2 regions of the Leucobacter tenebrionis genome follow, and region 1 is predicted to be linked to the other one. Evidence: predicted binding sites of a transcription regulator. Region 1 holds the regulator's gene; the other holds the start of a gene.
What was found. Region 1 encodes LexA, which represses DNA repair genes until DNA is damaged. Its sites were predicted from a motif close to TCGAACANNTGTTCGA; they were not measured.
Positions count from the first base shown of each region.

Region 2: KVY00_RS11450 (phosphorylase family protein) is a predicted target of LexA. The motif match lies at 12,479-12,494, and genes of this name have one in related genera.

Region 1 covers NZ_CP082322.1:760,364-775,436, forward strand. The annotation lists gene KVY00_RS03590 (copper chaperone PCu(A)C) at 1-224, shown strand, start outside; gene KVY00_RS03595 (Dyp-type peroxidase) at 211-1,521, shown strand; gene KVY00_RS03600 (hypothetical protein) at 1,530-1,679, opposite strand; gene KVY00_RS03605 (TrmH family RNA methyltransferase) at 2,048-2,857, opposite strand; gene rplT (50S ribosomal protein L20) at 3,116-3,499, opposite strand; gene rpmI (50S ribosomal protein L35) at 3,544-3,738, opposite strand; gene infC (translation initiation factor IF-3) at 3,817-4,380, opposite strand; gene KVY00_RS03625 (DUF1844 domain-containing protein) at 4,658-5,035, shown strand; gene KVY00_RS03630 (AzlC family ABC transporter permease) at 5,041-5,739, shown strand; gene KVY00_RS03635 (branched-chain amino acid transporter permease) at 5,732-6,064, shown strand; gene KVY00_RS03640 (methionine/alanine import family NSS transporter small subunit) at 6,146-6,319, opposite strand; gene KVY00_RS03645 (sodium-dependent transporter) at 6,316-7,929, opposite strand; gene KVY00_RS03650 (SseB family protein) at 8,056-8,931, opposite strand; gene priA (bifunctional 1-(5-phosphoribosyl)-5-((5-phosphoribosylamino)methylideneamino)imidazole-4-carboxamide isomerase/phosphoribosylanthranilate isomerase PriA) at 8,957-9,703, opposite strand; gene hisH (imidazole glycerol phosphate synthase subunit HisH) at 9,730-10,407, opposite strand; gene hisB (imidazoleglycerol-phosphate dehydratase HisB) at 10,404-11,012, opposite strand; gene KVY00_RS03670 (histidinol-phosphate transaminase) at 11,023-12,120, opposite strand; gene KVY00_RS03675 (hypothetical protein) at 12,175-12,588, opposite strand; gene lexA (transcriptional repressor LexA) at 12,851-13,510, shown strand; gene lipB (lipoyl(octanoyl) transferase LipB) at 13,698-14,432, shown strand; gene lipA (lipoyl synthase) at 14,429-15,073, shown strand, end outside.
Region 2 covers NZ_CP082322.1:2,498,517-2,513,589, reverse strand. The annotation lists gene KVY00_RS11485 (helicase HerA-like domain-containing protein) at 1-799, opposite strand, end outside; gene KVY00_RS11480 (HTTM domain-containing protein) at 1,161-2,330, opposite strand; gene KVY00_RS11475 (DUF5819 family protein) at 2,327-3,208, opposite strand; gene KVY00_RS11470 (choice-of-anchor G family protein) at 3,409-7,149, opposite strand; gene KVY00_RS11465 (helix-turn-helix transcriptional regulator) at 7,585-10,182, shown strand; tRNA gene KVY00_RS11460 (tRNA-Ser) at 10,265-10,355, shown strand; gene KVY00_RS11455 (IS1249 family transposase) at 10,470-11,543, opposite strand; gene KVY00_RS11450 (phosphorylase family protein) at 11,817-12,374, opposite strand; gene KVY00_RS11445 (hypothetical protein) at 12,695-13,000, shown strand; gene KVY00_RS11440 (S-ribosylhomocysteine lyase) at 13,150-13,641, shown strand; gene KVY00_RS11435 (nucleoside phosphorylase) at 13,752-14,504, opposite strand; gene KVY00_RS11430 (amidohydrolase) at 14,611-15,073, opposite strand, start outside.

The DNA of each region.
Region 1 (15,073 bases):
ACATCATGCTCATGGACCTCGCGCACGAACTGCTCGCGGGCGACGAGGTGCCGATCACCGTCGCGTTCGACGACGGCGCCGAGGCGTCCTTCTCGGTGCTCGTGAAGGACTACGCCGGCGCCAATGAGAACTACGGCGATCAGGATCCCGGCGAGCACGGCGCGGATGAGCACGGTGCCGACCAGCACAGTGCCGACCAGCACGCCGAGCATGGCGGGCACTGAGCCGGAGCCGCGCACCGCACCCGCCGAATCCGACGCCGCGCCGAAGCTCGGCCGCCGCGCGCTGCTCACGGGCGGCGCGCTGGGGGCCGGGCTCGGCGCGGTGCTCGGCGCGGGCGGTGCGCTCGGGATCGGGGCCGCCCGGCGGGCAGCCGATCCGCCTCCCCCGGGCGCCGCGGCCGCCGCCGAGACGGAGCCGTCGCTCGGTACCGGCGGCGAACTGCCCGGCTTCGGGGGCGAATCCCTCCCCTGCCACGGTCCGCACCAGGCCGGGATCGTCACCGTGCCGGCCGCGCACACGCTGTACGCGGCGTACCGCCTGCTCGCCGGCACCGACGCGGACGCGCTGCGGCGCATGTTCCGAGTGCTCACGGGAGACATCGAGGGGCTCACCTCGGGCGGGGCTCCGCTCGCCGATCCCGAGCCCGAGCTCGCGGCCCGGCCCGCCAGGCTCACCGTGACCGTCGGAGTCGGCCCCGACCTCGTCGAGCGCGCGGGTGCCTCGCGCCCGGCCTGGCTCGCCCCGCTGCCCGCGTTCACCCGTGATCGGCTGAGCGGAGATTTCGACGGCGGCGACCTGCTGATCATCGTCGAGTCCGACGACCTGATCCCGATCTCGCACGCCGCGCGCATGCTCGACCGCGACCTGGCCGGTTTCGTCGAGCCGCTGTGGCGGCAGCGCGGCTTCCGACGGGCGCGCGGTTCGGAGGGCGACGGCACGACCATGCGCAATCTCATGGGTCAGGTCGACGGCACGGTGAACCCGTCGCCCGCCGAGCCCGACTTCGATGCGCTGGTGTGGCTCGGGTCGGAGGCCGGCTGGCTGGCGGGAGGCAGCGCACTCGTGCTGCGACGCATCCGCATGGAGCTCGACACCTGGGACGAGGTGGATCGGCCCGGCCGCGAGCAGGCGGTCGGTCGCAGGCTCTCCGACGGGGCACCGCTGTCGGCACCGCCGCCCCCGGGTGACGGCGGTGAGCACACCCCGGCCGATTTCGATGCGAAGGACGCGCGCGGCCTCAGCATGATCCCGCTGGCGGCGCACATCCGGCGCGCGCACTCGACCGACCCTGCCGAGCGGATCTTCCGCCGCGCGGCCAACTACGACGACGGGAGCGAGGCCGGCCTGCTGTTCGCGTGCTACCAGCGCGACCCGCTGGCGCAGTTCGTGCCGATCCAGCGGCGTCTCGACGAGGCCGATCTGCTCAATGAGTGGATCACCCACGTGGGATCGGCGGTGTTCGCGATCCTGCCGGGGTTCCGGCCCGGCGAGAGGATCGGCGCGAGCCTGCTCCCCTAGCCTCGACGCTACTGCACGGGAAGCGCGGTGATCGGCTGCGTCGCATACGCGAGATAGCCGCAGGCGGTCACCGCGATCCCGGCGGCGAGCAGGCAGGCCGCGATCAGCGCGGTCGGAAGGAGTACGGCGGGCCGGTGCAGGAGCTGAAGGAGCTTCATGTTCCCATCGTCGCGAAGGGGCGCTCGACGCGCATCGGCCCGGGGTACCCTCCGCGTGGTACCACGGCATCATCCGCGGGTAGCCTTCCCCGACCCGCGGAGCACCCATCCCCGAGTCCGAGGGAGCCCGCGACTCGCAAGCGTCTCAAGCATCTGAGCGCGAGCGGCGGATCGTGTCAACGGTGTCGGCCTGGGTGCTGCCGTCGACACTGTCTTTCACCGTCAGTTCCGGAGGCGCTCTCGACGGCGAGAAGCGGTCTCGGCGGCGAGAGGCGGTCTGGGCGGCGAAACGCTTCGCGTTTCGCCCTATGCGCGCCTGCCGCCGTGTGCGGCACCGCAGCTCGCGGCGAAACGCTTCGTGTTTCGCCCTATGCTCGCTGCGCAAACGCCGTGGCGTAGAGCAGCACGCTCGCGGCAGTGGCAAGATTCAGCGATTCGGCCGCGCCGTAGATGGGGAGCTTGAGCGAGCGGTCGGTCAGGGCACGATCCGCCTCGCTCAGGCCGCGCGCCTCGTTGCCGAACACCCAGGCGACCCGGCCCCCCAGCGTCCCCTCGGCCTGCGCGACCGGCAGCTCGTCACCGCGAACGTCGGCCGCGAGCGTCGTGAGGCCTGCGGTACTCGCCGCGCCCACCGCCGCCGCCAGGGTCGGCGCCACGACGACCGGCAGGTGGAACAGCGACCCCGTGGTCGACCGCACCACCTTCGGGTGGAACGGGTCGATGCTCTCACCCGCGAAGATCACGGCATCGGCCCCGGCCGCGTCGGCCGCACGCAGCACCGTCCCCGCGTTGCCGGGATCCCGAACCTCGTGCAGAATCGCCACGAGCCGCGCAACCTGCAGCGCCTCGGCGAGATCCGCCTCCCAGACGCGCGCGATGGCCACCACACCCTGCGGGTTCACCGTCTCGCCGAGCGCCGCGATGACCTCGTCCGTGGCCCGCTCGATTCGCACTCCCGCCTCGGAGGCGAGCCGGTCGACCTCGTGCTGCCAGGGCTCGTTGCCCATCGAGGCGTATACGACCTCGGCGAGCTCGGGCCGGTGCGCCAGAAGCTCGCGCACCGACTGAGGCCCCTCGACCAGGAAGCGGCCCTGCTCCTGCCGCTCCTTCTTGCGGGCGAGGGCAGCGGCGCGCCTGACACGGGGGGCCTTGGGGTTGCTGAGGATCGCATCGTTCACCCGTCCACACTACCCGCCCGCCGTCTGCTGGGCTTCGGCAGTGTGGCGGCGCGGCCTGCCCCCACCTGATCGAGATAACCCGTGCGGCCCTTCTCCGGCGGTTTCGTGGGCAATAGGCGTCATCTCGACGACGATCCAGGGCGCCGTCGGATCCACAGCGGCACGGCGGCACGACTGCCGGCGGCGCGGCACCCGCAGAAACAGCAGCACCCCGCCACCATTACCGGTGACGGGGTGCTGCTTGAAAGAGCGAAGCGCTTACGCGGCCTTCGGAGCCGAGGTGTCCTCGGGGAGGGCGTTCTTCGCGACCTCGACCAGCGCGGTGAACGCGGCGGGCTCGTTCACGGCGAGCTCGGCGAGCATGCGGCGATCGACCTCGACACCCGCCAGAGCGAGGCCCTGGATGAAGCGGTTGTAGGTGAGGCCGTTGGCGCGCGATGCAGCGTTGATGCGCTGGATCCACAGGCGACGGAAATCGCCCTTCTTCTTGCGACGGTCGTTGTACGCGTAGACGAGGGAGTGGGTGACCTGCTCCTTGGCCTTGCGGTACAGGCGCGAACGCTGTCCGCGGTAGCCCTCGGCGCGCTCGAGGATGACGCGACGCTTCTTGTGGGCGTTGACGGCCCGCTTGACTCTAGCCATTTCTATTCTTCCTTACGAAAAGTCTGGGGTGTTGACGGGCCGGATCAGTGGCCGAGGAGCTTCATGGCCTGCTTGGCGTCGCCCTTGGCGAGCACCTGCTCGGCGTTCAGACGGCGCTTGCGCTTCGAGGCCTTGACCTCGAGGTTGTGGCGCATGCCGGCCTGCTGCTTCATCAGCTTGCCGGAGCCGGTGAGCTTGAAGCGCTTCTTGGCCCCCGAGTGGGTCTTCTGCTTGGGCATCGATTTCTCCTTGTTGTGTGCGCGCCGTGAACGGCTGCATATTGCACGGGGCAGCTGCGCGAGGCAGTGCGCCGTAGATTACTCGCCGGCGGGGGCGGAGCCTGCCGCCTTGTCCGCCTTGCGGCTGGCCTTCTCCTCGGCGCGACGAGCGTTCAGCTCGGCCTTCGCCTCGGACTTGTTCTTGATCGGCGAGATCACCATCACCATGTTGCGACCGTCGATCCGGGGACGCGACTCCACGGTGCCGAACTCCGCGATGTCCTCGGCGAACTGCTGCAGCAGACGCACGCCCATCTCGGGACGCGACTGCTCGCGGCCGCGGAACAGGATCATCGCCTTCACCTTGTCGCCCTGCGACAGGAAGCCGATCGCACGCTTCGTCTTGGTCTCGTAGTCGTGCTTGTCGATCTTCAGACGGAACCGGACCTCCTTGAGGATCGTGTTCGCCTGGTTACGACGGGCTTCCTTCTGCTTCTGAGCCGCCTCGTACTTGAACTTGCCGAAGTCCATGATCTTCGCCACGGGAGGCTTCGAGTTCGGGGCGACCTCAACGAGATCGAGATCGGCGTCGGCCGCCAGGCGCAGCGCAGTCTCGATCGGGACGACCCCGACCTGCTCGCCACTGGGTCCTACCAGTCGCACCTCGGGGACGCGGATTCTGTCATTCGTACGGGGATCGCTGATCGCCGGCTCCTCTGATCTCAAGTGATGGGCGCTTCTGAGCGAAGCGACGGAGAGAGATCAGGGCCGCGCACGCGCCGCCCGCACCCTTATGAGCTGCCGCGAACGGCGGGGTGCCAACTACCCGGTAACCTTGAAGGCGGTGCCGGGTGGGAGAATCTCCTCTTCCGCATCTCGGCATGTTGCCGAGAACCACAGGCAAGTTTAGCACAGATATCCCCCAGACAGTCAGGACAGCATGAGCGAGAACCCGCAGCACGACGCATCGATCCACGAGTCGGAGGCGCTGGCCCCGACTCAGGCGGCTCGCGACATCGCCGAGGTGCCGGCCGTCGAGGTCATCACCGCGGCGGCGGTGAACCTGCTCAGCGCAGCCGCGATCAAGTGCGGCCTCGCCGACGATCCCGAGAACGAGACCGACCTCGACGAAGCCCGCAAGCTCATCAACGCCCTCGCCGGGCTCATCACCGCCGGCGCACCCGAGATCAGCGACTCCCACGCCCGCCCCCTGCGCGACGGACTGCGCTCGGTGCAGCTGGCGTTCCGCGAGGCCTCGGCGATCCCCGACGCCCCGGGCGCCGGCCCTGGCGAGAAGTACACGGGTTCGGTGATCTGACCCCGGTGACGGCGGAGGCGCGGAAGGGGCTCGTAGACTCGCTCGGCGTCGGGCTCGGGATCTTCCCGCTCGGCGTGGCGCTCGGGCTGCTCGTGGTGCAGGCGGGGCTCCCCTGGTGGCTCGCACCCGCGCTCTCGATCGGCATCTTCGCGGGCTCCGTCGAACTGCTCATGGTGAGCATGCTCGCCGCGGCGACGCCGCTGATCACCATCGCGGCCACGGTCTTCGCCCTGAACTTCAGGCACGTCTTCTACGCATTCTCCTTCCCGCTGGCTCGGGTGCGGAGCGGGCTGCCGCGCGCCTACTCGGTGTACGCGCTCATCGATGAGGCCTACGCGACCTACGCGCTCATGCCGCAGTCGAGCCTCACCTCGACGCGTATCGTCACCGGCCAGCTGGCCATGCAGGGCTACTGGGTCACGGGCGGACTCGTCGGCGTCGCGATCGCGAACGCCCTGCCCGAGCCCGTGGAGGGCTTTGAGTTCGCCCTCTACGCCCTCTTCATCGTGATGACCCTCGACGCGGCCCGGAGCCGCAGGGAGATCCCGTCGATCGTGCTGGCCGGCCTCTCCGTGACCGCGGCGATCCTCATCGCCCCGAACTCCGCACTGCTCGTCGCGCTCATCATCTTCACCGCGCTGCTCGTCGTGCGGCACCTGCTCGTCCGACGCGCCGCAGGAGCGACGGGGGACGACGATGACTGACGTATCCGTCTGGTACCTGATCTCCGCGATCGCGATCGGCGGTATCATCACCCTCGGCCTGCGCGCGATCCCGTTCGCGGTGCTCAAACCGCTGCGCAAGTCGAAACTCGTACAGCGGCTCGGCAGGTGGATGCCCGCCGGCCTGCTGCTGATCCTGGTCGTCGTCGTACTGCGCGAAGAGATCATCGCCCGCCCCGGCAAGCTGTGGGCGATCGCAGCGGCTTCCGCGGTGACCGTGATCGTGCACCTGCTCGGCCGCCGGCGCGCCCTGATCAGCATCGCGGCCGGCACCGCCTGCTACGTGCTGCTGCTCAACATGTTCTGAGCCCGTGCTCCCATTCCCCTCGCGAGACGCAGGGAACGGGAGCACGGGCTCGATGAGCGGGAGTACCCGCTCCGACCGGAGTCACGTGTCCCGGATCGGAGGCAGGTCGTAGACCTCCTCGGAGGCGGGGTCGTCTCCGCCCGCCGGGTACTGCGCGATCTCGGGGCGGCGGCCCAGGAAGATCGCGCTGACGATGAGGCCTCCCCAGACCACCACGGCGGAGAGCACCAGGAACACGATCGCGATGGGGGTCATCGCGCACCTCCCTCGATATCGGCGGGCCGACCGGAACGGGCCGTCTCGGACGCCGCCGGCTTCCCGGAGGAATCGAGCGGCGGCCACGGCGTGAATCGATCCGGCGCGAACTTCCACGGCAGCGCCGTGAGCACGATGGACCCCACGATCATGACGAGCACCGATCCCCAGCCCACGAACAGCAGATAGGTCGTGTCGTAGTCCCCGTACGGGTTGTTGATCAGGTCGATGATCGTGGCGATGAGCATGTAGCCGAGGACCACCGGGCCGAGCACCGAGACGAGGAACAACCAGGTGCGACCGACCTTGAAGGTCGACAGGGCGCTGAGGTGCCCGCTCAATTCGCGCCCGGCTCGCCTGATCCAGAGCACCGTGATGCTCATCACCACGGCCGAGGCGACGATGCCGATATTGTTCGCCCAGTTGTCGATCGTATCGAGCGCGACGAGCCCCGACGTCGTGCCGAAGAGCAGGATCGAGATCACCGCGAGTACGCCGCCGAGGCCGTAGGCCGCCGTCTTGCGGCCGATCCCGAACTTGTCGATCACACCGGCGAAGACGACCTCGAGGATCGAGATGAGCGACGTGAGCGCCGCGAGTGTGAGCGACCCGAAGAACAGCGCCCCGAAGAACGGTCCGCCGGGCATCTCGGCGACGATCGCCGGGAAGGTCATGAACGCGAGCCCGACTCCGGTCAGCCCCTCGAGCTCGTCGATGCCGATGCCCTGCTGGAAGGCGAAGAAACCGAGCGTGGCGAACACCCCGATGCCCGCGAGGATCTCGAACGATGAGTTCGCGAAGGCGACGACGAGGCCGGGCGTCGTCATGTTCGAGCGCCGCTTGCGGTAGGAGGCGTAGGTCATCATGATGCCGAAGGCCACCGACAGCGAGAAGAAGATCTGGCTGTACGCGGCGACCCAGACCCCGGGGTCGGCGAGGGCGGCGAAATCGGGCGTGAAGAGCGCGTTGAGCCCTTCGGCGGCTCCCGGCAGGAACAGGGCGCGGATCACCAGGGCGAGGAAGCCCACGACGAGCAGCGGGATCGCGATCATGTTGATGCGCTGGACGCCGTTCACCACGCCCGCGCCCAGCACGACGAGGGTGATCACCCACATCAGCACCAGCGGGATGAGCACGCCCGGCACGAAGTCCATCGTGAAGGGCGCATCCGAGAGCTGCAGGTACTCACCGACGAAGAACCCCGTCGCGTCATCTCGCCACGGCACGTTGAACGAGAACACGAAGTAGCTCGCGGCCCACGCCAGCACCGCGGTGTAGTAGATCGCGATGAACACGCAGATCATCACCTGGAACCAGCCGATGCCCTCGCCCATCTTGCCCGCGAGCCTCCGCAATGCGAGCGGAGCCGAGCCCCGGAAGCGGTGCCCGATGGCGTAATCGAGGAAGAGGATCGGAATGCCCGCGGTCAGCAGCGCGACGATGTACGGGATCAGGAAGGCGCCGCCGCCGTTCTCGTAGGCGACGCCCGGGAAGCGCCAGATATTACCGAGACCCACCGCCGAACCGATGGCGGAGATGATGAAGCCGATCTGGCCTGTCCATTCCGCACGTGGCTGGGGCACCGCCGTTGTTGACGTGCTCGAAGTCATGAGGGCTTGCTCCTTCGCATTGAGCCGGATGTGTACGAGAGCGTAACAGGTGCCTCGGACATCCACGACCGCATCCGCGGGCGCGTCGCCACCCGCAGAACAGTGCCGAGGTCGCCGCGACGCTCCTCAGGCGGCGACGGCCCGGATGCGCAGCGAATCGACCCGCTCGGCTATGAGCTCGCTCGCGGCCCACCGCTGCTGCAGGCCGGTGACGACCTCCTGCAGTTCGTCCCTGGCGAGCCCAGAGGCGATGCGCAGCACCACGTCGGTCTCGGGGGCGAGCAGCCGCGCTTCGGGATCGCCCGGCACCAGCAGCACCTCGACCACGCGCGGGTCGCGGGCGGTCGATGCCCGGAACGCCTCGAGCACCGCCGGATCCGCCCAGGCCGGCAGACACCGCTCCCCCAGCGCCACGGCACGCAGCTGCGTGCGCCGCACACCGAACTCGCGCTCGGGGCTGCCGGGGTCCACGATGATCAGGTCGGTCTCCTCCTGAGCCGCGGCGAGCGCGGCCTGCGGCCCGGGCACCGGGATCGGGCGGGCATCGGCGTGCCAGGCGCGCATCGCGGTGACTGAGCTGAACACGGGCATCACTCGCCGCCCATCGGGTGCGGCGATCGTCACGATCGACAGCTCCTGCGATTTCTCGACCGTGCGACCGTCGGGGGTGATCCCCGTGTCTCCCGCCTCGGCGAGGAGCGGGATCAGCACGCGCACGCGCGAGAGGGCGAGGATCGCGTCGGCGTTCGCCTCCGCGAGCGCGTCGGGATCCGCGTCGCCCCGGACCACCGCGCCCGCGACCTCCCGCACGGCTGACACGGCCGCGCGCAGCTCGTCCGGTGTCTCACCGTCGTCGTCGGCGAAGTCGGTGCCGTGATGCTCGAACGTGCGGCCCTCCCAGGGGAACCCTGCCGAGTCGGCGGGTCCGCCCGCGACCAGGCTCTCCGGAACACCCGTGGAGCGCGGCGCGTCGCCCGTCGAGGGGAGCTTCTTGATGGCCATGGGCTCGGTCTACGCCCGGCGGGCCCTAGCGCCCGGCCACGTCGAGAGCCGCGGGAAGCGTGAAAGCCCCGTCGTAGAGCGCCTTGCCGACGATCGCGCCCTCCACGCCGAGGGGCACGATCTCGCGCAGCGCCGCGAGATCGTCGAGGCTCGACACGCCGCCGGAGGCCACCACGGGGCGCGAGGTCCGCGCGCATACCTGTTTCAGCAGCTCGATGTTGGGGCCGCGCAGCGTGCCGTCCTTGGTGACGTCGGTCACGACGTAGCGCGCGCAGTCGGCTTCCTCGAGGCGCTCGAGCACCGTCCAGAGGTTGCCCCCGTCCTCGGTCCAGCCGCGGGCGGCGAGGGTCTCGCCGCGCACGTCGAGGCCGACGGCGATCTGCTCGCCGTAGCGGGCGATCACCGCGCGGGTCCACTCGGGGTTCTCGAGCGCGGCCGTGCCGAGGTTGACCCGGCGCGCGCCCATCTCGAGCGCGGCCTCGAGGCTCTCATCATCGCGGATGCCGCCGGAGAACTCGATGTTCACGTCGCCCGCGCGCTTGATGATCTTGCGCGCCACCGCGACGTTGCTGCCTCGGCCGAAGGCCGCGTCGAGGTCGACCAGGTGGATCCACTCGGCGCCCTGGTCGATCCAGTCGAGCGCGGCGTCGACCGGGCTGCCGTAGTTCGTCTCTGTTCCTGCTTCGCCCTGCGTGAGGCGGACCGCTTTGCCGTCGACCATGTCGATCGCGGGCAGCAGCTGCAGTTTGGGGCCCTGCGCCAGTTCACTCATGCGTACGGTTCTCCTTGATATTCGAATCAGAGGGTCGAGATCCAGTTGCGCAGCAGCTGGATGCCCGCCTCGCCGGACTTCTCGGGGTGGAACTGGGTGGCGCTCAGCGGTCCGTTCTCGACGGCCGCGATGAAGCGCTCGCCGTGCTCGGCCCAGGTGACGACCGGCCTGGTCGATTCGCCGCGCCCCTCGATCGTCCACTCGGTCGCGGCGTAGCTGTGCACGAAGTAGAAGCGCTCCTCGGCGATGCCGCGGAACAGCACCGAGTTCTCGGGCGCTTCGACCGTATTCCAGCCCATGTGGGGCAGTACGTCGGCTTCGAGCTTGCGCACGGTGCCCGGCCACTGGCCGAGCCCCTCGGTCTCGATGCCGCGCTCGACACCGCGCTCGAACATCACCTGCTCGCCGACGCAGATGCCCAGCACCGGGCGCCCCCCTGCGAGTCGGCGGTCGATGAGCTCGTCACCGCGCACCTCGCGCAGCTGCCGCATCACGGCGTCGAACGCCCCCACCCCCGGCACGAGCAGCCCGTCGGCCTCGGCGACCGCGCGCGGGTCGCGGGTCAGCTCGACCTCGGCGCCCGCCTTCGCGAGCGCCTTCACCGCCGAGTGGACGTTGCCGGAGCCGTAGTCGAGCACGACGACGCGCTTCCTGCCACCTCCCGAGGGTGCCGAGGGACCGGCCGCCGCGACGCCCTGGGTCACAGGGCGCCCTTGGTCGAGGGGATGCCGGCGACGAGCGGATCCAAGGCCTTCGCCTGACGCAGCGCGCGCGCGAAGGCCTTGAACTCGGCCTCGGCGATGTGGTGCGGATCCCGCCCCTCGACGAGTTTCAGGTGCACGGTGAGCCGCGCGTTCAGCACGAGCGCCTCGAAGAAGTGGCGCACCATCGACCCGGTGAAGTGGCCGCCGATGAGGTGGAACTCGTAGCCGGCCGGCTCACCCGAGTGCACGAGGTACGGACGGCCCGAGATGTCGACCACCGCCTGCGCCAAGGCTTCGTCGAGAGGCACGAGCGCGTCGCCGTAGCGGGAGATGCCGCGCTTGTCGCCGAGCGCCTCGAGAAGCGCCTGGCCGAGCAGGATGCCCGTGTCCTCGACCGTGTGGTGGACATCGATGTGCACGTCGCCCTTCGCCCTCACCGTGAGGTCGGTGAGCGAGTGCCGCGCGAGCGCCGTGAGCATGTGGTCGAAGAAGGGCACGCCGGTCTCGATGTCGGAGGCGCCGGTGCCGTCGAGGTCGAGGCTCAGGCTGATCTGCGACTCGCTCGTCGAGCGTTCGAGCGAGGCGGTGCGTGCTGCTGCGGTCATGGGCTCGATTCTATCGGGCATCCGAGCGAGCGTTCTCGGGAGTGAGGGCCGTGATCGCCTCGATGACAGCCGTGGTCTCGGCCTCCGTACCCGCTGTGATGCGTAGATGCCCCTCGATGCCGAGGTTGCGGATCAGGATGCCCTGCGCGCGCAGGGTCTCGAACACGCTGTCAGGGTCGGAGAAACCGCCGACGAGCAGGAAGTTCGCGCCCGAGGGGTGCACCTTGTAGCCGAGCCCTTCGAGTGCCGCGGCGAGGCGATCGCGCTGCTCACGGATATCGGCGACCGTCGCGAGCATCTCGGCGGAGTGGCGGATCGCCGCGGTCGCAGCCGCCTGGGTGAGCGCGGACAGGTGATAGGGCAGCCGAACGAGCCTGAGAGCGTCGATCACGGCGGGATCCGCTGCGAGGTACCCGAGGCGCACGCCCGCGAAGGCGAATGCCTTGCTCATGGTGCGCGACACGAGCAGGCGGGGGCGCCCCGGTAGCAGGGAGACCGCGCTCTCCCGCTCGGCGTCGAACTCGTGATACGCCTCGTCGACGATGAGGATGCCGTCGAACGCGTCATAGGCGGCGAGGATCACCTCGCGATCGAGCGGGGTGCCCGTGGGGTTGTTGGGGCCGCACAGGATCGCGATATCCGGGCGATGCTCGCGCAGGGCCTCCTGGACCAGGTCGGGGGTGAGTGCGTAGTCGTCCGGGCGCGGGACCGCGACCCACTCGGTGTCAGTGCCGGAGGCGAGCAGCGGGTACATGGAGTAGGTGGGAGTGAAGCTCAGCAGCGAACGACCCGGTCCGCCGAAGGCCTGCAGAATCTGCTGCAGTACCTCGTTCGAGCCGTTCGCGGCCCACAACTGGTCAGGAGTGAGCCCGTGTCCGAGGTATCCGGCGAGAGCCTCGCGCAGTTCGGCGAACTCCCGATCGGGATAGCGATTCACCCCGCGCACCGCATTCGCGAGGGACTCCACGATGTCGGCGACCACGATCTCGGGAATCGGATGCGTGTTCTCGTTGACATTCAGGCTCACCGGCACGGGATCCTGGGGCGCGCCGTAGGGCACCTTGCCGACGAGATTAGCGCGGAGAGGAAGGTCGCTCAGACTGGTCACCGAACCATTCTAGAGCCGCAGGGCCGGAGCGCCGTGGACGCGCTCTCCTGCACCTCAGGCCGCGAGCTCCTCGGACTGGAACACCGCCGGGCTGTCGGAATAGCGCAGCGGCACCGCGATCGCGTCGCCGGCCTCAATGCCGGAGCCATCGAGCTGATTGAGCTGCACGATCTCGGCGACCAGGTCTCGAGGATCGGCCTCGGGATCGAGCTCGGTCGCGAGCGACCACAGCGAAGCCCCGGGCTGCACCACGACATAGTGGAACTGCTGGTCGGAACCCTGGCCCGCAGCGCCGACCGATGCAAGCGCCTGAGGAGCCGCGAAGGTCGCGATCAACGCCAGCAGCCCCGCGAGGAGCACTGTGGCGAGGAAACCGAAGACCACACGCCCGCGACGGGTCAGACGAAGCTTCGCGCCCGTCGTACGTACCGGGTGACTCTCCTGCTGCAGAACCGCCTGTGCGCTCATGGTGGCTTCTCCGTTCTCTCCGATATTCGCGAGTAGCACGTGGGCGCGAACATCTGTTTCGAATATATCTTCGATAGATCGAGACCGCAAGCAGAGATTCGAATATATGTTTCGATCTTTTCCGCGACACTCGAACACTTGTTTGGCAGTGTTCGAGCCCAGCGGCTAGGGTTTCGATCAACGGGATCACTGAACCAGCAACCACTGACATTCATGGATCCACCCGCATCGACACCGCCCTCGGGCCTCGGAAAGGACTGCGATGAGCGACGCGCCCCCCGCCCGGAAGCCCTTGAGCGAGAAGCAGCAGGCGATCCTCGAGTGCATCGCCCGCTCCGTCGACACGCGGGGCTATCCGCCCAGCATGCGCGAGATCGGCGACGCAGTCGGCCTCTCATCGCTCTCGAGCGTCACTCATCAGCTCAGCCGCCTCGAGTTGGGCGGGTACATCCGGCGCGACCCGAACCGCCCCCGCGCGCTCGAGATCCTCGTCGAGCTCGCGAGCACGAGCGCTGCGGTCGCGGAGGCTCCCGTTCAGCAGGTGGAGGAGGCGGCCTACGTTCCACTCGTCGGGCAGATCGCGGCCGGCGTCCCGATCACAGCGGATCAGCAGGTCGAGGAGATCGTGCCGCTCCCCCGCCAGCTCGTGGGCGACGGGCAGCTCTTCATGCTCCGGGTCATCGGAGACTCGATGATCGACGCAGCCATCTGCGACGGCGACTTCGTAGTGGTGCGACAGCAGCGCGAGGCGGAGAACGGCGATATCGTGGCGGCCATGCTCGACGGCGAGGCCACCGTGAAGGTCTTCAGGCGTCGCGACGGGCACACCTGGCTGCTTCCGCGCAACAGCGCGTTCGAGCCCATTCTCGGCGACCACGCCGAGGTGCTCGGCCGCGTCGTCGCGGTCTTCCGCTCCGTATAGAAGGCCGTCACGGCTGCAGAAGTTCGCAGCGCAGAAGTTCCCAGCACGGAGGTTCGCAGCACAGAAGCTCGCCACCATCTAGAAGCTCGGTGCATCCGAGGGAGCGCCACCGAAACCGGAGCTCGGCATCGACCCGGCTCTTTCACCCGCTTTGATTTGTTGAACTCGGTACAACTAGTCTGGACTCATGTCCTCCGTCGCGCCAGCCGCCTCCGTCGCCCCCGCTGCGAAGATCCAGCAGCCCCGCCCCGAGCAGACTTCCACCCAACCGCCCGCACTCGACCCGATCCGCGTCGTCAAGGCGGGCTTCGCCCCGCAGCTCGTCCCCTACGAGCAAGGACTCGAGCTGCAGACCCGGGCTGCGGAGAGCATCCGACGGGGCGAGAGCCGGGGCACCGTGCTGCTGCTCGAACACCCTCCGGTGTACACGGCGGGGCGCAGATCCGCCCCCGACGAGTACCCCCGCGACGGCACCCCGGTCGTACCGGTCGACCGCGGCGGCAAGGTGACCTGGCACGGCCCCGGTCAACTCGTCGCCTATCCTGTGGTGCGACTGCGCGAACGGCTGGGCGTCGTCGACTTCGTGCGCGAGCTGGAGCAGGTCATCATCGACGTCTCGGCGGGCTTCGGCGTCACGGGCATCCGCGTGCCCGGCCGCTCCGGGGTCTGGGCTGATCGAGGCGGCGAGCTCGAGAAGTTCGCCCAGATCGGCATCCACGCGAGCGACGGGATCGTGACCCACGGGCTCGCACTCAACTGCTCCAACAGCCTCGAGGCGTTCCAGAACTTCGTGCCGTGCGGCATCACCGACGCCGGGGTGACGACGCTGAGCGAGCTCGCGGGAGGTCGGATCACTCCGGAAGAAGTCGCCCCCGGTCTGACCGACCGCCTCACCGCCGCCCTCGAGGAGGTCGCCGAATGAGCGCGGTCAACCTCGGCAGGCCGCTCGCGGAGGTCCTCGCAGAGCGGGACCAGGCGCAGGAGCAAGGCCCGGCGCAGGGGCAGGATCTCGGTGGAGCCGAGGATCGGGATCCTCGTCCCGCCGATCCGGCTCTCCCGGCCCCGGCTGCACCGCCCCTCCCAGCACCGGCCGCTCCGGCCCCCGAGGGGCGCAAGCTGCTGCGCATCGAGGCGCGCAACGCCGAGACGCCGATCGAGCAGAAACCCGAGTGGATCAAGACCCGCGCCCGTCTCGGGCCCGAGTACACCGATGTGCGCTCGCTCGTGCAGCGCGAGGGTCTGCACACCGTGTGCCAGGAGGCGGGCTGCCCCAACATCTACGAGTGCTGGGAGGATCGCGAGGCGACGTTCCTCATCGGCGGCTCGATCTGCACCCGCCGCTGCGATTTCTGCATGATCACCTCGGGCAAGCCGCTGCCCCTCGACACCGACGAGCCGCGGCGCGTCGCCGAGTCGGTGCGCACGATGGGTCTGCGTTACGCCACGATCACCGGCGTCACTCGCGATGACCTGCCCGACACGGGCGCCTGGCTCTACGCCGAGACGATCCGCCAGATCCACGCCCTCAACCCCGGCGCCGGCGTCGAGTGCCTCGCCGACGAC
Region 2 (15,073 bases), 1.6 Mb from region 1:
CGGGCCGATCCTGCACTCCCGGCACCTCGAGCAGATTCACGATCCCGCGCTCCGTCCCGTCGGCGTCCACGACGGTGCGCAGCAGATCGGCCGTGTCGAAGGCGGGCTCGCCGAAGAAGGCGCCGGCTCCCTCGGCCGCGAACGCGATGACGTTGCGCTGGATCACCCCGACCGTCTGCCGGGAAAGACCGCCGATCCGTGCGATCTCCGCCTTTCCCTCGTCCCCCGTGAGGTAGGCCAGCAGCGCCTGCAGATCGTCGAGGCCCACGAGCGGCAGCCCCTGCTCGCGGGCGTAGTAGAAGATGAGGCCGAGGCTCGACTCCTGCGTCTGGTTGAGCCCGAGCACCTTGGCGAGCATCACCGATCCGAACTTCTCGATCGTGGTGCGGATCGGCACGCCAATGCCCATACCGCCGAGCGTGAAGAACTCGGTCGGCGAGGCGCGGGGCTGCCAGTCCTGCCCGATGCCGGCGGTGCGGGCCAGGAGCTTCTCGTTCGGCTCCCCCGCAACCGCGATGCCCGAGAGGTCGCCCTTGATATCCGCGGCGAACACCGGCACACCGTGAGCCGCCACCTGCTCGGCGAGCACCTGCAGCGTGCGCGTCTTGCCCGTACCGGTCGCCCCGGCGATGAGGCCGTGCCGGTTCAGCATGCCGAGCGGGATCGTGATCTGCACGTCCGCAAGGGGCTCGCCGTTCACGAGCGCCCCGAGGGCGAGCATCGTCGCACCGCCCTCGGTGGAGCCCGGGTAGCCCTCCCGCACCGTCTGGATCTGCTCCTCGGTCAGTGGTTCACCCATGCGCTCGCTCCTCGCGTGTCGGACTCTCGTCGTTCACAGCGTAGCCGAGCAGCGCCCGGCCGGGCCGTACCGCGGCCGGAAGCCGATTCGGGGTCGAAGCCGAACCGGGACCGGAGGCCGAACCGAGGTCGCAGTCGATTCGGGGTCAGTTTCGTGCGTGTCGCGGTCGGCGACACGCACGAAAACGACCCCGAATCTGCGACACGCACGAAAGTGACCCCGATCCGATGACGACGGGCGAATCGGACGACGGCTGGCGGCGGAACGGCTGCGCAGCCGCAGAACAGCGGCGAGCGACGGGCGACCAGCGACCAGCGACCAGCGGCGAGCTGCCAGCGACCAGCGGCGAGCCACCAGCGCGCTACGCTGCGACCGGTTTGCCCATGGCGGCCCGCCATCTCCGCCGCACGCCCGCGTCGAGCCTCTCCCAGCTGCGATCACGGATGAAGATCGAGTCGATCGCGATCATGGTCAGCGAGAACCAGGGCAGCCCCATGAGCACGCCGATCATCACGTGGAACCCCAGGATGCCGAAGAGCGCGATGAGCCTGGTCGGCCGCGACAGCAGCGCGAGCAGGAACGCGGCCTGCAGCAGGATCGAGCCCCAGGTGCCGATCGCGACCATCGGTCCCCACGCGGTGATGAGGTCGCTGAGCACGGGCCAGGTGCCGAACCGGGCGGTGTGCAGCGGGTCGTAGACCGCTCGCCCCTCGGCCCACGGCGCGCCCTGCGCCTTGTAGAGCGCGCCGGAGGCGTACACGAAGGCGACCTGGGCGGTGAGCGCGATGAGGGCGAGGTTGTGCAGCGCGGTGCCGATCAGATTCGGCGAGGATCCGGGGGCGAACCACTCCTGCTTCGCGCGGCGGCGAGCGTCGAGCGACCAGCGAGCGGCGGCATCGGTGAAGAACATGAGGATCATGGCGATGCGGAACATGTTGTCGCCCTGATCGCCGACCATGTCGTTCATCTCGATGAAGCTGATCCACCCGATGAAGAAGACGGGGAGCACGATCCTGAACCGCCAACCGAGCGCGAACAGCACCGCCAGCACGATGAGCAGGATGTAGAGCACCGTGAAGGCCGCATCGTTGGCCGCGACCGCGTGGAACGCGCTGAAGAGCCAGATCTTCGGGAAGTCGCTGACCGGCTCGGCGATCTCGCCGTTCCAGGCCGACCCCGATCCGAACGTGTAGAGGCGGGTGCTGAAGTTCGAGACGAGCAGCCCGAAAGCGGTGACGCCGAACACGATGCGGGTGACGGCGATGCCGTAGAGGGCTTTCTTGCCGTTGAACAGCCAGTTCTCGAAGAAGGCGAGCGCGTCGCCGATCGTGTTCGCGAACGAGAGCCAGGCGGCCGCGATGATGCTGCCGATGAACGAGAAGAAACGCGCCACCGGGGTGCCGGCCTGAGCGGATCCGGATCCCGATCCCTCCCCCGATCTCACGGTCTCGAGGCGATCGGCGTCGTTCGCCGCCGACCCCGCGCGTTCGGCGCCGGGTGCGGCCTGGGTGCGCGTACGCTGCTTGCTCATCGCGTGATCCTCTCGAACTGACCGCGGAACACCTCGGCGAAGTTGCCGTCGTTCTGTCCCTCTTCGACGATCGGCGCCCGCCAGCCGGGCAGCACGACGGTCGGCTCCGGGCGCTGCGCCTGCGGGTTGTGACGCTCGGCGAACGGCACGATGTTCTGGCGGCTCACCCTGAACTGCACCTTCTCGACGTCGTCGCCCCAGATCGCGCGAGCCACCTGGGTGGCGTAGGCCGTGGTGCGGTGCTCCTCGGCGAGCAGCTTCGTGATCTCGGCGGTGTTGCCGGCTTGCGCGTTCGCTCCGTCCGCGGCCTGCGGATCCGGCTGCTTCTCGAGAGCGGCCTGCAGGCCGACCTCCCAGTTCTCGACGACGAAGTCCCCGCCGACGACCGTGCGCTGGTTTGCGTACAGCTTGTCGTAGGCGCCCTTGTAGTTGGAAGCGACCTCGCTCGACTGAATGCCGGCCCTGGGCGGGAAGAGGTTGTATCGGATCATCGACAGCTCGACATCGGTAGCGCTCACCCAGCCCGTCTCGCTGCCGTCGGCGAGGGTCGCCCGCACGTTGAAGTGATAGTCGCCGTTGATCGGCTCGGGCGCGAACACGCTCCACGACTGGCCGAAGAAGGGGATCATGTAGGAGCTGAGGGTGCTCTGCCCGCCCGGCACGATCTCGCGGGCGTTGGCGCTGTACGGCGCGATCCACAGGAACGACGCCAGAATATGCCACGCGGTGAACAACGCGGCCGCGAGGGCGACGAGCCGTACCCAGACCTTGGGCTTGGGGGCGGGCTTCGCCGGGGGCGCCTCACTGCGGACCCCGGCATCGTCCCGAGACGCCGCGGAAACCGGATCTTCGCGCTCCGGTGTTCTCGTGTTCGGCATGGCTCCCCCATAGCTCTCAATGCGTGTCAAAACTCGATGCGGTGCGGTCGCCTTCTCGATCCCCTGCGACCACAGTGCCTCCACTTTATGGGGTGGCGGCGTCTCCCGAAAACCAGAGCGTGGCCGGGGTCGCCGATCGGCGTCCCCGGCCACGCGGATCGGGGGCCGCGCCCGACGGCGCGACCCCCTCACCGGTTATCTCAGCGGCCCGCGTTCGCGGTGCGGCGCCTCGCGACGACCACACCCGCGGCTCCCGCGAGCAGCAGCATCAGACCGGCGGCGGCGATGAGGCCGCCCTGGTCGGCACCGGTGCGAGCGAGATCCTTGGCGCTGGCGTGAGCCGCACCCTCGGACGCACCCTGGCTGCTGGCCGAAGCGGAGGCCGAAGCCGCCGCGTTGGCCGTCGATGCAGCCTTCGCCTGCTGGCTGGCAGCGGCCTCGGCGGCGGATGCCGCATCAGCCTCGGCCGTGGCAGCGGCAGCGGAGGTCGCATCGGCTTCGGCCGAGGCGGAAGCCGTGGCCGAGGCGGTGGCGTCAGCGGAGGCCGACTGGTCGGCGCTCGCCTGGGCCGCAGCGCTCGCAGCGACGTTGGCGTCAGCCGAGGTGTCCTGCGACGCGTTCTGCGACGCATCAGCCTCGACGTCGGCGCTGGCTGCAACCTGGGCGGCGGCCTGAGCCGCAGCCTGGGCGCTGACGTCCGCTGCAGCGGAGGCCTCAGCGGTTGCCGAGGTCGAGGCGTCGGCGGTCGCCGAGGTCTCAGCAGCGGTCTCAGCGGCAGCGTCGGCGGAAACATCGGCCTGGGCCGATGCGGCTGCCGAAGCAGACGCGTTCACATCAGTGTCAGCGTCGGCCTCTGCCTCAGCCTCAGCGCTCGCGCTGGGGTCGGCGTCGGCGGTCGCGGTCGCGTCGGGATCGGCCGTAGCCGTTGCAGCTGCGCTCGGATCAGCATCGGCGCTCGCATTCGCGTCGGCCGAAGCCGAAGCAGAAGCGGTGGCCGACGAGGTCGCCTGCGCGGCAGCCTCCGAGGAGGCCTCCGAAGCAGCCGAAGCGTCTGCGTTGGCAGCGGCCGAAGCAGCAGCCGACGCATCGGCATCCTGAGCGGAATCAGCGGTCGAGTCGGCCGAGGCCTGAGCCGAGGCGGAAGCCGCGGCCTGCGTGTTCGCCGAAGCCTCGTTCGAGGCGTCAGCCGTCGCAGCGACCTCAGCAGCGGCGTTCGCGCTCACATCGGCGGCAGCCGACGCGGTCGTGTTCGCGTCCTCATCGGCAGCGGCCTCAGCGGCAGCCTGCGCGGCAGCGGTCGCCTCGTTGTCAGCAGCGGCATCAGCCGAAGCCGATGCGGAAGCCGAAGCGTTCACATTCACGTCGGCGTCAGCAGTCGCGTTCGCGTCAGGATCAGCCGTCGCGGTCGCAGTCGCATCCGGGTCGGCCGTAGCCGTCGCGGTCACATCCGGATCAGCGGTCGCCGTCGCGGCAGCGGTCGGATCGGCCGTCGCGTTCGCGGCGGGATCAGCCGAAGCGTTCGCGGTCGGATCAGCCGACGCATCCGCGGCCGGGTCAGCCGTCGCGGTCGCATCCGGGTCAGCCGTCGCGGTCGCATCCGGATCAGCGGTCGCGGTCGCGGCAGCGGTCGGATCGGCCGTCGCGTTCGCAGCGGGATCAGCCGAAGCGTTCGCATCCACATCGGCCGATGCAGCAGCCGAAGCGGTGGCCGACGAGGTCGCCTGCGCGGCAGCCTCCGAGGAGGCCTCCGAGGCAGAGGCTGCATCCGCGGTCGCCGCAGCCGAAGCAGCAGCCGACGCGTCGGCATCCTGAGCGGAATCAGCGGTCGAGTCGGCCGAGGCCTGAGCCGAAGCAGCAGCAGCAGCCTGCGTGTTCGCCGAAGCCTCAGTCGAGGCCTCCGCGGTCGCAGCAACTGCAGCGGCAGCGTCAGCGGTCACGTCTGCGGCCGCCGAAGCGGTCGTGTTCGCGTCCTCATCGGCAGCAGCCTGAGCCGCGACCTGAGCCGAGGCGTTGCTGTTGTCGTCGGCCGTCGCCGAAGCGGATGCCGAAGCCGAAGCGTTCACATTCGCACCGGCGTCGCCCTCGGCCTCGACGACCGTGCTCGCGTCAGCGGTACGACCAGAGGTCTGGCCCTCTGCGGAGAAGTCCGCCTGGCCGACCGGGTAGTCGGCGGGGACATCCCAGCTCGTCGCGATCGCGCCGTTCTCATCGGCGGTCACCGTGGTGGTGGTGCCGTCGGGGAGGGTGATCTCCACGTCCTCTCCGGGCTCGAATCCGGTGCCGGTCAGCGTGACGGTGCCGCCCTGCAGCACCGGGTTCGGCGAAGCCTGGAGCGTCGCCGGCACCTCGTCGAGAGCGTCGACGGTCGACGATCCGAGCTGCAGAGCCACAGCGCCGTTCGTCGCGACGTTCGGCAGGAGGCTGATGCTCAGCGCGCGAACCGTGAAGCTGCCCTCGCCGAAGTCGCCCTGGCCGCCGGCAAGCGTCGGCTGCTCGTTGATCGTGATGGTCAGCAGGTTCTGCAGCAGCGGCTCGAGCGCGGAGATCACCGGAGTGACAACGCCCTCGACCACGGTCATGAGCGCAGGCTGCACGTTCGCGACGGCAGTGCTCACGAGCGGATCGAGAATCTCGCCGCCGATGGTGGTCAGCGTCGAGGTCAGCAGATCGACGACCGGCTGCAGCAGCGTGCCGATGTTCACCGGAATCGGAAGGCCCGGCAGCAGAGCCACACCCTCGACGTTCACAACCGGCGCGTCGTATCCCTCGGCGCCGATGAGGCTGCCGATGCTGGTGTTGACGGTGATGGGTCCCTTAGCCACATCGAGCGTCCCGAGGAGGTAGTTGACGCTCAGGCCCACCTCGATATCCAGGGTCACCGCGAGGTCGTAGATCCCCTGAGTGATGAGGTCCACGGCCTTGGTCACGAGGGAGTTCGGGCCGTTGCCGATGAGCGCGTCGCTCACACCATCGAGAATCGCGGTGACAGTGGCATCGTCGAGCACCTGGGTGTTCGCGGGGAGGGTGCTCAGGCTCGTCGCGCCCGAGCCATCCACCACGAGCCGATCCAGATCCACGTGGATCGTGCCGTCGGCAAGGCTGATCGAAACCGATCCCTCGGCGTTCTCGAGCGGCGTCTGCAGCAGCGCCTCACGAACCTCGCTCGTCAGCGACGTCGTGTCGACACCGAAAGCGTTCAGCTGCGCATCGACCAGCGGGAGCCCGTCCAGCGAGTTCACGAGGTTGGTGATCGCGGTGCTGAGGGCGCCGCCGTCCTGAATCGCCGATTCGATCGGTCCGAGGATGCCACCGACCGCGCCGTCGATCTCACCGGTGAGATCCGCGACCAGCGGGCTCTTCACATCGAGACCGAGGCCCGAGAACATGTACTCGCTCGTGACCTCGCCCGAGACGGAATCCGCCCGGGATCCGAGTGCACCGATGCTCACCGAAGCTTCGCTCAGCACCGTGTTCACGAGTTCGTCGCTCAGCACCTGCCGCAGCAGACCGGTCGCATCGAGCTTGCCGCGCTCGAAGTTCGCGCCGTTTCCATCCGCATCGACATCGAGCGAACCGTCGGCGTTGATGAGTCCGGAGGAAGCGGAGGACTCCGTCAGCGAGGGCGACGACGACCAGCTCGAGATCGCACCGAGGTTGCCGAGATGCAGCAACCCGCCGTTCGTGCCATCGCCGATCAGCGGAAGGTTGACCCCGCCGAGGTCGACGTTGAGCAGCCCGAGGGCCTCGAGATTGAGCGATTCGGTGTTCGGTCCGGCGTTATCCGGGAACTCGCTGAGCGAGGACGCAGTACCTGCTACGTCCAGAGAGAGCGCATCGAGCCACAGAGCGTGGCCGTGCGCCGCCGAGTCGGCGGTGACGTCGACGGTGTCCGCCGAGGCAGTGAGCGGCGCGATCGCCACTCCGCCTGCCACAGCGGTCACCGTCGCCGCGCCGAGCGCAAGAGCACGGAAACCGCGTCTGCGGCCCCGTCTCTTTAGTTCGTTCGTATTTTCCAAGAGACTCCCCAGTCATCTCGTTATTTGGCAATGGTCCAGTGCGCGCCTCCACCGCCGCACGAGGATCGCGCGGGACACAGAGACACCCGAACTGAGACTCTCAGCAAAGGTTCAGGAGGTCCACGAGTCTCCGCAGCCCGCACGTCCGCACCGACCACTACTCACTCAGAGACCGATGACTACTGAGAGATAAGAACCGCGACCCTGAAATGATGCGGGCGTGTCGCGTAACGGAACGGCCACGCCGTGCGCAGACGCCGGAAGCAGGCCCGAAAAACCATCTAGTGTGGTGCATGTTCAGTAGCACATTTGTTGGGGAACTTTTGTGGGTGACCTACTGGCCGATCAAGGGGGAGCATCATGCAGGGGGCGATCGAAGCGACCGGCGAAGAGGTCCGGGAGACGATCCTGCGTCATGTTCTCAGTAGCTCCGATCCGGTCCTCGTGACGGGGCCGAACGGCAGCGGCAAATCCCACCTGCTGCGCTCGCTCTCAGCGTCTCTCTCCGAGCACGATGTACAGCACTTCATCGTCGAGGGCACCGACCCCGATGCCGCGCAACGCATCGAACAGCTGCCGCCCGGCGCGCTGACCCTCGTCGACGACTGCGAATTCGCCTCGTCCGAGGCGCTGCAGGCGATGGCCGAACGCGTCGCCGCAGGATCGAACGTGCTCGCCACGATCACCGAGTCGTCCGCGTCCACGGGGTACGGCGAGCGCATGCGGCGCCTCCACGAGCGGTTCCCGGAGGCGAGGAGCATCCTCGAGCGCATCCAACCGATCCGGCTCGAACCGCTCTCCGACGACCGGATCGCCCGGCTCGTGCATCGAGCCAGCCCCGAGCCGCTGTCATCGGTGACGGTCGCCGCCATCCAGCAGCTCTCCTGGGGGCTGCCTGGCGCCGCACTGACGCTGCTGCAGTTGCACCGCAGCGGATCCCTCTCGAGCACGCCGCGCCCCAAGATCCTTCGCACGCACGCCTCCGACCTGCACCTGTCGACGCTGCACCACCCCATCCGCATCGCCGAATCGCAACTCACCTCCGAGCAGATCGCCGCGGCCATTGTGCTCTCCGAGATCGGCCCGCGCAGCCGCAGCGGTATCGCCGACGTCTTCGGGGCGGACACGCAGTCGAGGCTCTTCGACAGCGGCCTCCTGCTCCCCCACCCCGACTCACCCGGGCTCTTCGGAGTGCCGGGGCTCTACGCCGCAGCCGTGCGCAGTCTGACCACACCCGATACGCTCGGCCGCGTTCGGCAGAGCACCGCCGCCCACCTGCTCTCGCAAGAGACCTACGGGATCCCGCTCCCCGACCACGAGGCGATCTTCTGCGCCGGCGTACTCAGTCGCAACGATCGCTCGATCGTCTCCGATCCTCTGCTCAGCGAGCAGCACACGTCCTTCCTGAAGCGTGTGATCGGTGATCTCGTCAGCTTCGGCGAGGGCGCGAGGGCCCGCGATCTGCTCCTGCGCCTGGGGCAGCAGGGCCCGGGCCTCTGCTCTCTCGCCCGCGCGAGACTCGTCACCGTGCTCCGCGACGCGCACGTGGGGCTGCAGTCGCTTCTCGGCGCGACTCCGCCGCATGGCAACTGCGACCTCCCGCCGACGGAGCCGGAGAAGAGGATCGCCGCAGGCTTCCTACGGAGCAATCTGGCGGCGGAGGCCGGCCTGCCGTTCGAACCCGATCCCGATATCGCTCCCGACGATCCGGAGTGGTCGGACACACAGCTGGTGATCCGACGCTGGAACGACGCGGAGCCGCTCGCCGAAGACGCTCCCGAACTGCTGCGGATCGCCCGCACCCACCCGCGACCCGAGATCTCACTGCTGGCGCAGCAGTTGCTCTCCTTCGAAGCGGCGCTGAACGGCGTGCGCTACCGCTCCTTAAACGTCGACGATGTCGAACCGCGGATCGCCCGCCTCGCGGTCCACGCCTCCGAGAGCCTGCGAGATGTCCTGTCGACAGCAGTCGTCGCGCAGAGCATCATCCGGTTCTTCTCACCCGGGCCCGGCGATGATCCCCGGTTGCGCAACCTCGTCGACCGACTCCCGGGATCCTCCCGCCACCGCATCTGGGTCACCCACCTCTTCGCCGCCCGCACGGCCTTCCTCCACGGCGACCTGACGCGCTCGCTCTTGGAGTGGGTGGGTTTCGCAGACCATCTGCCCCGCTTCATCGCCTTCCGCCTCACCGACTTCATCAGAACGGTGAGTCACCTGTCGTTCGATCAGGATCAGGACCCGCAAGCGCTGCGGCTGTACAGCACGCAGGTGCTCATCTACTTCTCCGGGCAGCTCGACAGCGTACGGGCGGAGGCCTTCGCCGATCCCGCATCACCCGCGGGCCGCGCGCGAATCGGCTCGGGGGACCCTGCAGAGCTCGAAGCGCTGCCGCACCAGGGCCCGATCCGCGCGCACCTCGAGGCCCTGCGCGCCCAGAATCCGGCAGCCCTGCTCCGCGCGGCCGAGAGCCTCGAGTCCCTCGGATTCCGGGCACCCGCGGCGTACGCTCTGCGGGAAGCCCGACGCATCTTCCTGCGGCGTCGCGCGAGCGGCAGTGTGACCGCGACCGATGCGCGCCTCGCCGCGCTACGTGCCGGCGCCGCGCGAAGCGTGCCCTGGTTCAACGCCGACGCGATCTCCACGCCGCCTCGCGAACGGCTCACCCCGCGCGAGACCGTCACCGCGCAGCTCGCTGCCGAGGGCCTCAGCAACCGCGAGATCGCCGAGCGCATGCGCTGCAGCGTGCGCACCGTCGAATCGCACCTCGCGCAGGCGCGCGCCAAGCTCGGAGTCTCGAGCAGAGAGGCGATGAAGGCGCGACTCGGCAATCTCATCAGCGGTGAGGAAGCTCGTAAGGCGAGTACGGGAGCCGGCTCGTCGGGGTCGGGGGCCGTCCCGGGTTCGGGAACCGGGTCGAGGCCCGGATCGCCCCTGGCCACGACCCGCCGCCGCTGAGATCCGCAGCGCTGCCCTCGGACACGCCCGATATTCCCGCCTCGATTCGCGTTGCGCAACCGGATGCCGTATTCTTTTTCGCGGTGACGTGTCCGAGCGGCCGAAGGTGCGACTCTCGAAAAGTCGTGTGCGGTAACCCCGCACCGTGGGTTCAAATCCCACCGTCACCGCCAGAATGAAGGCCCCGAGATCCTTGAGAAATCAACGGATCCGGGGCCTTCGTCATGCGTCTCGCGCGTCCCGTCGCGGGGTTACCGGCCAGAAAGAGTGGATGGCGTTGGGCGTGTTCAGGCCCGGCCGGCCCAGCCGGTTCGTTTCCAGAGTCCTTCGCTGGCATCGAGGCCGGTGTCGTAGAGGGCGGGTCCGGTGGGTTCTTCCTGTGGTTTCGGTGGTGGCTTCTGCGGTTCCGGAGCGGCAGTGTTGAGTGCCTCGTCGAGTGAGAGTTCGTGCAGGGTGAGGAACCATTCCGCGGCTCGCCTGCGGTGCTCCTCGCTCATGCCGCGGTGACGCTTGAGGAGGTCTCGCAGTTGCGCGTTCACGCCGCCTTCCAGCGGGGAGGTCGTGCGTGGGTTCCCGTAGATGATGTAGGTGAACAGCAGGTTTTTCCTGACCACGTTGCGGACCAGGAGCCAGGCTTTGCGGAGTCGGTCATGGGTGAAACCGAAGTTCCCGTTTCTCAGCAGAGTTCGTTCGCGGGTGAGGTGTCCGAATGCGCGCCACCATTCATCGAGTCGGATCTGCCACGAGATCGCGGCGTCCTCGTCCCAGACCTCGCCCAGCTGCATCACGAGCTGGCGCAGGGCGCGCCCGGCTCTGGTGCGTGGATTCCTCGTGAGGTGCCGGGTCACGTTCAGTTGCAGGTGGAACAGACAGCGTTGATGCTGCGTGTGCGGCCATGCCTGCCGGAGTGCGGACGGGAGCCCGCTGCCACCGTCCGAGACCAGCACCCCGGGAGACGGGATCTGCTCGAGCAGCGCGGCCCAGGCTGCGGTGGTTTCCCCGCCTGACCACTGCCAGGCGAGCACCCGGCCGGTGTCGGAGAGCGCGATCAGCAAGCACCACGATCCGATCCAGATCCCATCGACCATGACCGCGTGGAAGATCGTCTTGCAGGGCGGCAATGTCGGCCGCATGCCCCAGCACCAGGCCGTTCTACGGCGGAACGTGCGCCCGGTCCGGGTGCCATCGATCTCGGGTTGAGAATGCTTGCCCGTGAGCCAGGACACGAACTCGCGCAACTGCTCACGCTGGGTGAGATCGGGGCGTTTCCGAACGCTCGAGGTGCCGCAGTTCTTGCATCGCCAACGCTGTGTTCCTGAGGGGTGTTTCCCGTTCTTCACGAGTTTGGTCCCGCATAGCATGCAGAAGGTCGAGTTCAGGGGATTCGGCACAGTTAAGGGTGCCGGGGTATAACGATCCCGGTTTTACCGCGTGTTCACGCGGCTAGACGCCGTTTCCATCCACTCTTTCTGGCCTATAACCCCCGTCGCGTCGGCCACACCGAGATGACGCATGCGGCCCCTCATGCGGCGACGCAGGGGCCTCACGCGTCATGTGAACGACGCGGACGGGCGTCATTCGAACGACGCGGACGACGGGCGTCAGGCGAACGCGCCGAACAGCGCAGACAGACCTCAGGCGAGCCGGTCCCAGAACTCCCGCAGCTGCTCGCTCTTGCGGAAGACGATCGTGTCCCACTCCTCGTCGGTGGTCGCGCTGTCGGCGAAGTCGGACGGCACCTTGAACAGCTGCAGCGGCACCCCGAGACGCTCGCACACGCTCGCGTAGGCGTACGCCTCCATATCGACGAGCGAGGCGCCGAGACCGGCGATGCGGGCGCGCTGCGCGTCGTTCTGCACGAAGACGTCCCCGGTCGCGATCACGGCGGTGCGCTCGGGGGGCAGGATCGCGGGGCCCGCCGGACGCAGCTCCGGCGAGGGCAGCGAGAAGTCGTGCTGCACCACGCCCGTGATCTGGTAGACGTCCTCGAGGCTCGGTCGCTCCGGGCCGTCGCTCACGACCCCCGCTGTGCCGAGCACCACCACCTGGTCGATCCCGCCCACTGCGAGAGCGGTCGCGAGCGATACCGCGGCGTTCACCTTTCCCACGCCGGTCACGAGGTGCGGCACGTCGGCGAACGCCGACGCCTCGTCTCGGTGCGCGAAGACGAGCAGCGTGGTGGGCTGTGGCATGGGAACTCCTCACGGCGCGGGTCGCCGATCGACGCGGATCTCGGGGATTCCGCGTGCCACTGCGAGGACGTGGCGGAGGAATCTTCGACCTAGACTAGCGTTTTTCGAAGACTTGTTCTAAACTGGAGCACTGAGCTCGTGAGCGATACGCGTTTCCGCCCGAAGCAATCGGACAGATTCAAGGCGTCGAGAGATCAACTCCGCGAGTCCCGCGAAGCTCAGCAGCACGGCCCGGCCCTTCCACACGGCCGCCTTGGCATGAGCTGTGCGCACACCGCAATCCGGCGCACCACGGTGGTGCGCCTTCGAAAGGACTCATCATGGAAACCACCAACATCATCGATCTGCAGCAGAGGCGCGAACGCCCGCTGCGCACCCCCTACCACTCGCTCGGCGCCGACCACGAGATGCTCGTGCCCGACTGGGCGCAGCACCGCTCCGTGTACCGCACCCAGGGCCGCACCCTGTACCTGGTCGAGACCGACCGCCTCGATGAGGCCCGCGGCGATCTTCGTCGCCTCGACCGGGCCGGCTGGGAAGTGCACGTGACGGAGGATCCCGAAGCTCCGCGCGGTTCCCGTGCCCGCATCGCCCTCACACGGCGCGACCTCGTTCGCGCAGCCTAGTCACCCCCGTGTGAGTCGGTCGCGCGATCCGCGCACCGGTTCATCCCAGTGGGAGTTGCGACATGCCGCCTCGGTCCTTGCGAGGCGGCGCGCTGCGACTCCCGCTTCGCGCTCAAGCCACCCGTGCGGCTCCTCGCTACACTGGCGGCATGAGCGATGTCGAACTTGCCGAGGTTGAGAGCTTCTCCCTGGATCACACGAAGGTGCTCGCCCCCTACGTGCGCCTGATCGGCGTGGAGCACGGCCCGAAGGGCGACGCGATCTCCAACTACGACATCAGGCTCGTGCAGCCGAACCGGGGAGAGATCCCGACCGCCGGCCTGCACACCATCGAGCACACGATCGCCGGGCTGCTGCGCACGCGCCTCGACGGGCTCATCGACATCTCGCCCTTCGGCTGCCGCACCGGCTTCCACATGATCGTCTGGGGCGAGCCGACCCCGGAGCAGGTGGGCGCGGCCATCAAGAGCTCGCTAGAGGATCTGGTCGAGCGCGTGACCTGGGACGACGTGCCCGGCACCGAGGCCGTCAGCTGCGGCAACTACCGCGACCACAGCCTGCACTCCGCGAAGGAGTGGGCGAAGCAGGTGCTGGATCAGGGCATCAGCCTCGACGCGTTCGATCGCTCCCGCCTGGCATAGCCTCTGCGCCGCCAGAAGGAAAAGACAGAACGGGGAGTCCCATATTGCTGCGACCCGCACTCGGGCAGCAGCAATATGGGACTCCCCGTTCGTGCGCGAGCGGGCGGCGTCTACGCCACGAGCACGTCGAGTGCGGTCTCGAGCGCCCCGTCGACCGCGCGGGTCACGACCTCGCGGTAGGGGTCGTAGCCGTCCATCGACTCGTCCTGCGCAGCGAGCGGGTTGCCGTCGATCGCGAACACCGCTCCGGTCTCGATGCCGTGCAGCGAAGCGATCACGAACAGCGCAGCGGCCTCCATCTCGACCGCGACGATACCCGCGCGCTGCCACATGCGGTGGTCGATGCCCGGGATCACGTCGCTCGGATAGAACATGTCGCCCGTGAGCACGATGCCGCTGTGCACGTCGAGGCCGGTCTCGGTCGCGGCGCGCTTCAGCGCGATCGTGAGCTCGGGTGTGGCGAGGGCGGGAAACTCGGTGGGCACCAGCTGGTGGCTCACCCCGTCGGCTCGCACCGCGCCCGTCGCGACGACGATCGCGCCGTCGACCACGTTCGGCTGCATCCCTCCCGCGGTGCCCGAGCGGATGATCCGTGTCACTCCGCCGCGGGCCAGCTCCTCGAAGCAGACCGCTGCACCGGCCGCGCCCACGCCGTGCGAGGCGACCGTGACCGGAACGCCCCGGTGCGTGCCGGCATACACGTGGTACTCGCGGTTCGCCGAGAGCTGCCGCACGTCATCGAGGCGCTCGGCCACGCGGGCCGCACGGGCGGGATCACCGACCACCAGGGCGCGGTCCGCGAGATCGGAGACGCGAGCGCGCAGGAGCGGGAGTTCGGCGTCGGCGGGAAGTCGTACGGGCATGTGATTGGCCTTTCGGTCGGGGCGATCAGGGGCTGGGGATCGGGAACTGAGGGTCGGCAGGAGCGGATCCGCGCGACCTCTTATATTCCGCAGGTCACATATTCTCTCAGGCGGCTCCCGCGCCCGCTCCCCCAGCTGCGGCCCGCAAGCGGGCTCGCGCCTGGGCTGCGCGAGCACGGATCGCGGGGGCGTCGAGCGTCAGGTGCTCGCCGTCGGCGTAGATGTGCCGCCCGCCCACGAAGACGTGCCGCACGTCGGCGCCCGTCGCACCGAAACCGAGGTGAGAGACGAGCGCGCCCGGCTCAGCCGCGAGATCGAGCGGAGTGGCTGAGGATCCCGCTACGTCGAGCGCGATCACGTCGGCGAGCCGCCCGACCTCCAGAGCACCGGAGTCGGGGAAGCCGATCGCCTCGGCCCCGCGGCGCGTGGCGATCTCGAGCATGTCGGCGGCCCGCACGATCGACGCGTCCTGGTGGGCGCCGCGATGCAGGATGGTGCCGGTCTTGATCTCCTCGAACAGGTCGAGGGTGTTGTTGCTGGCGACCGAGTCGGTGCCCAGCGATATGCGC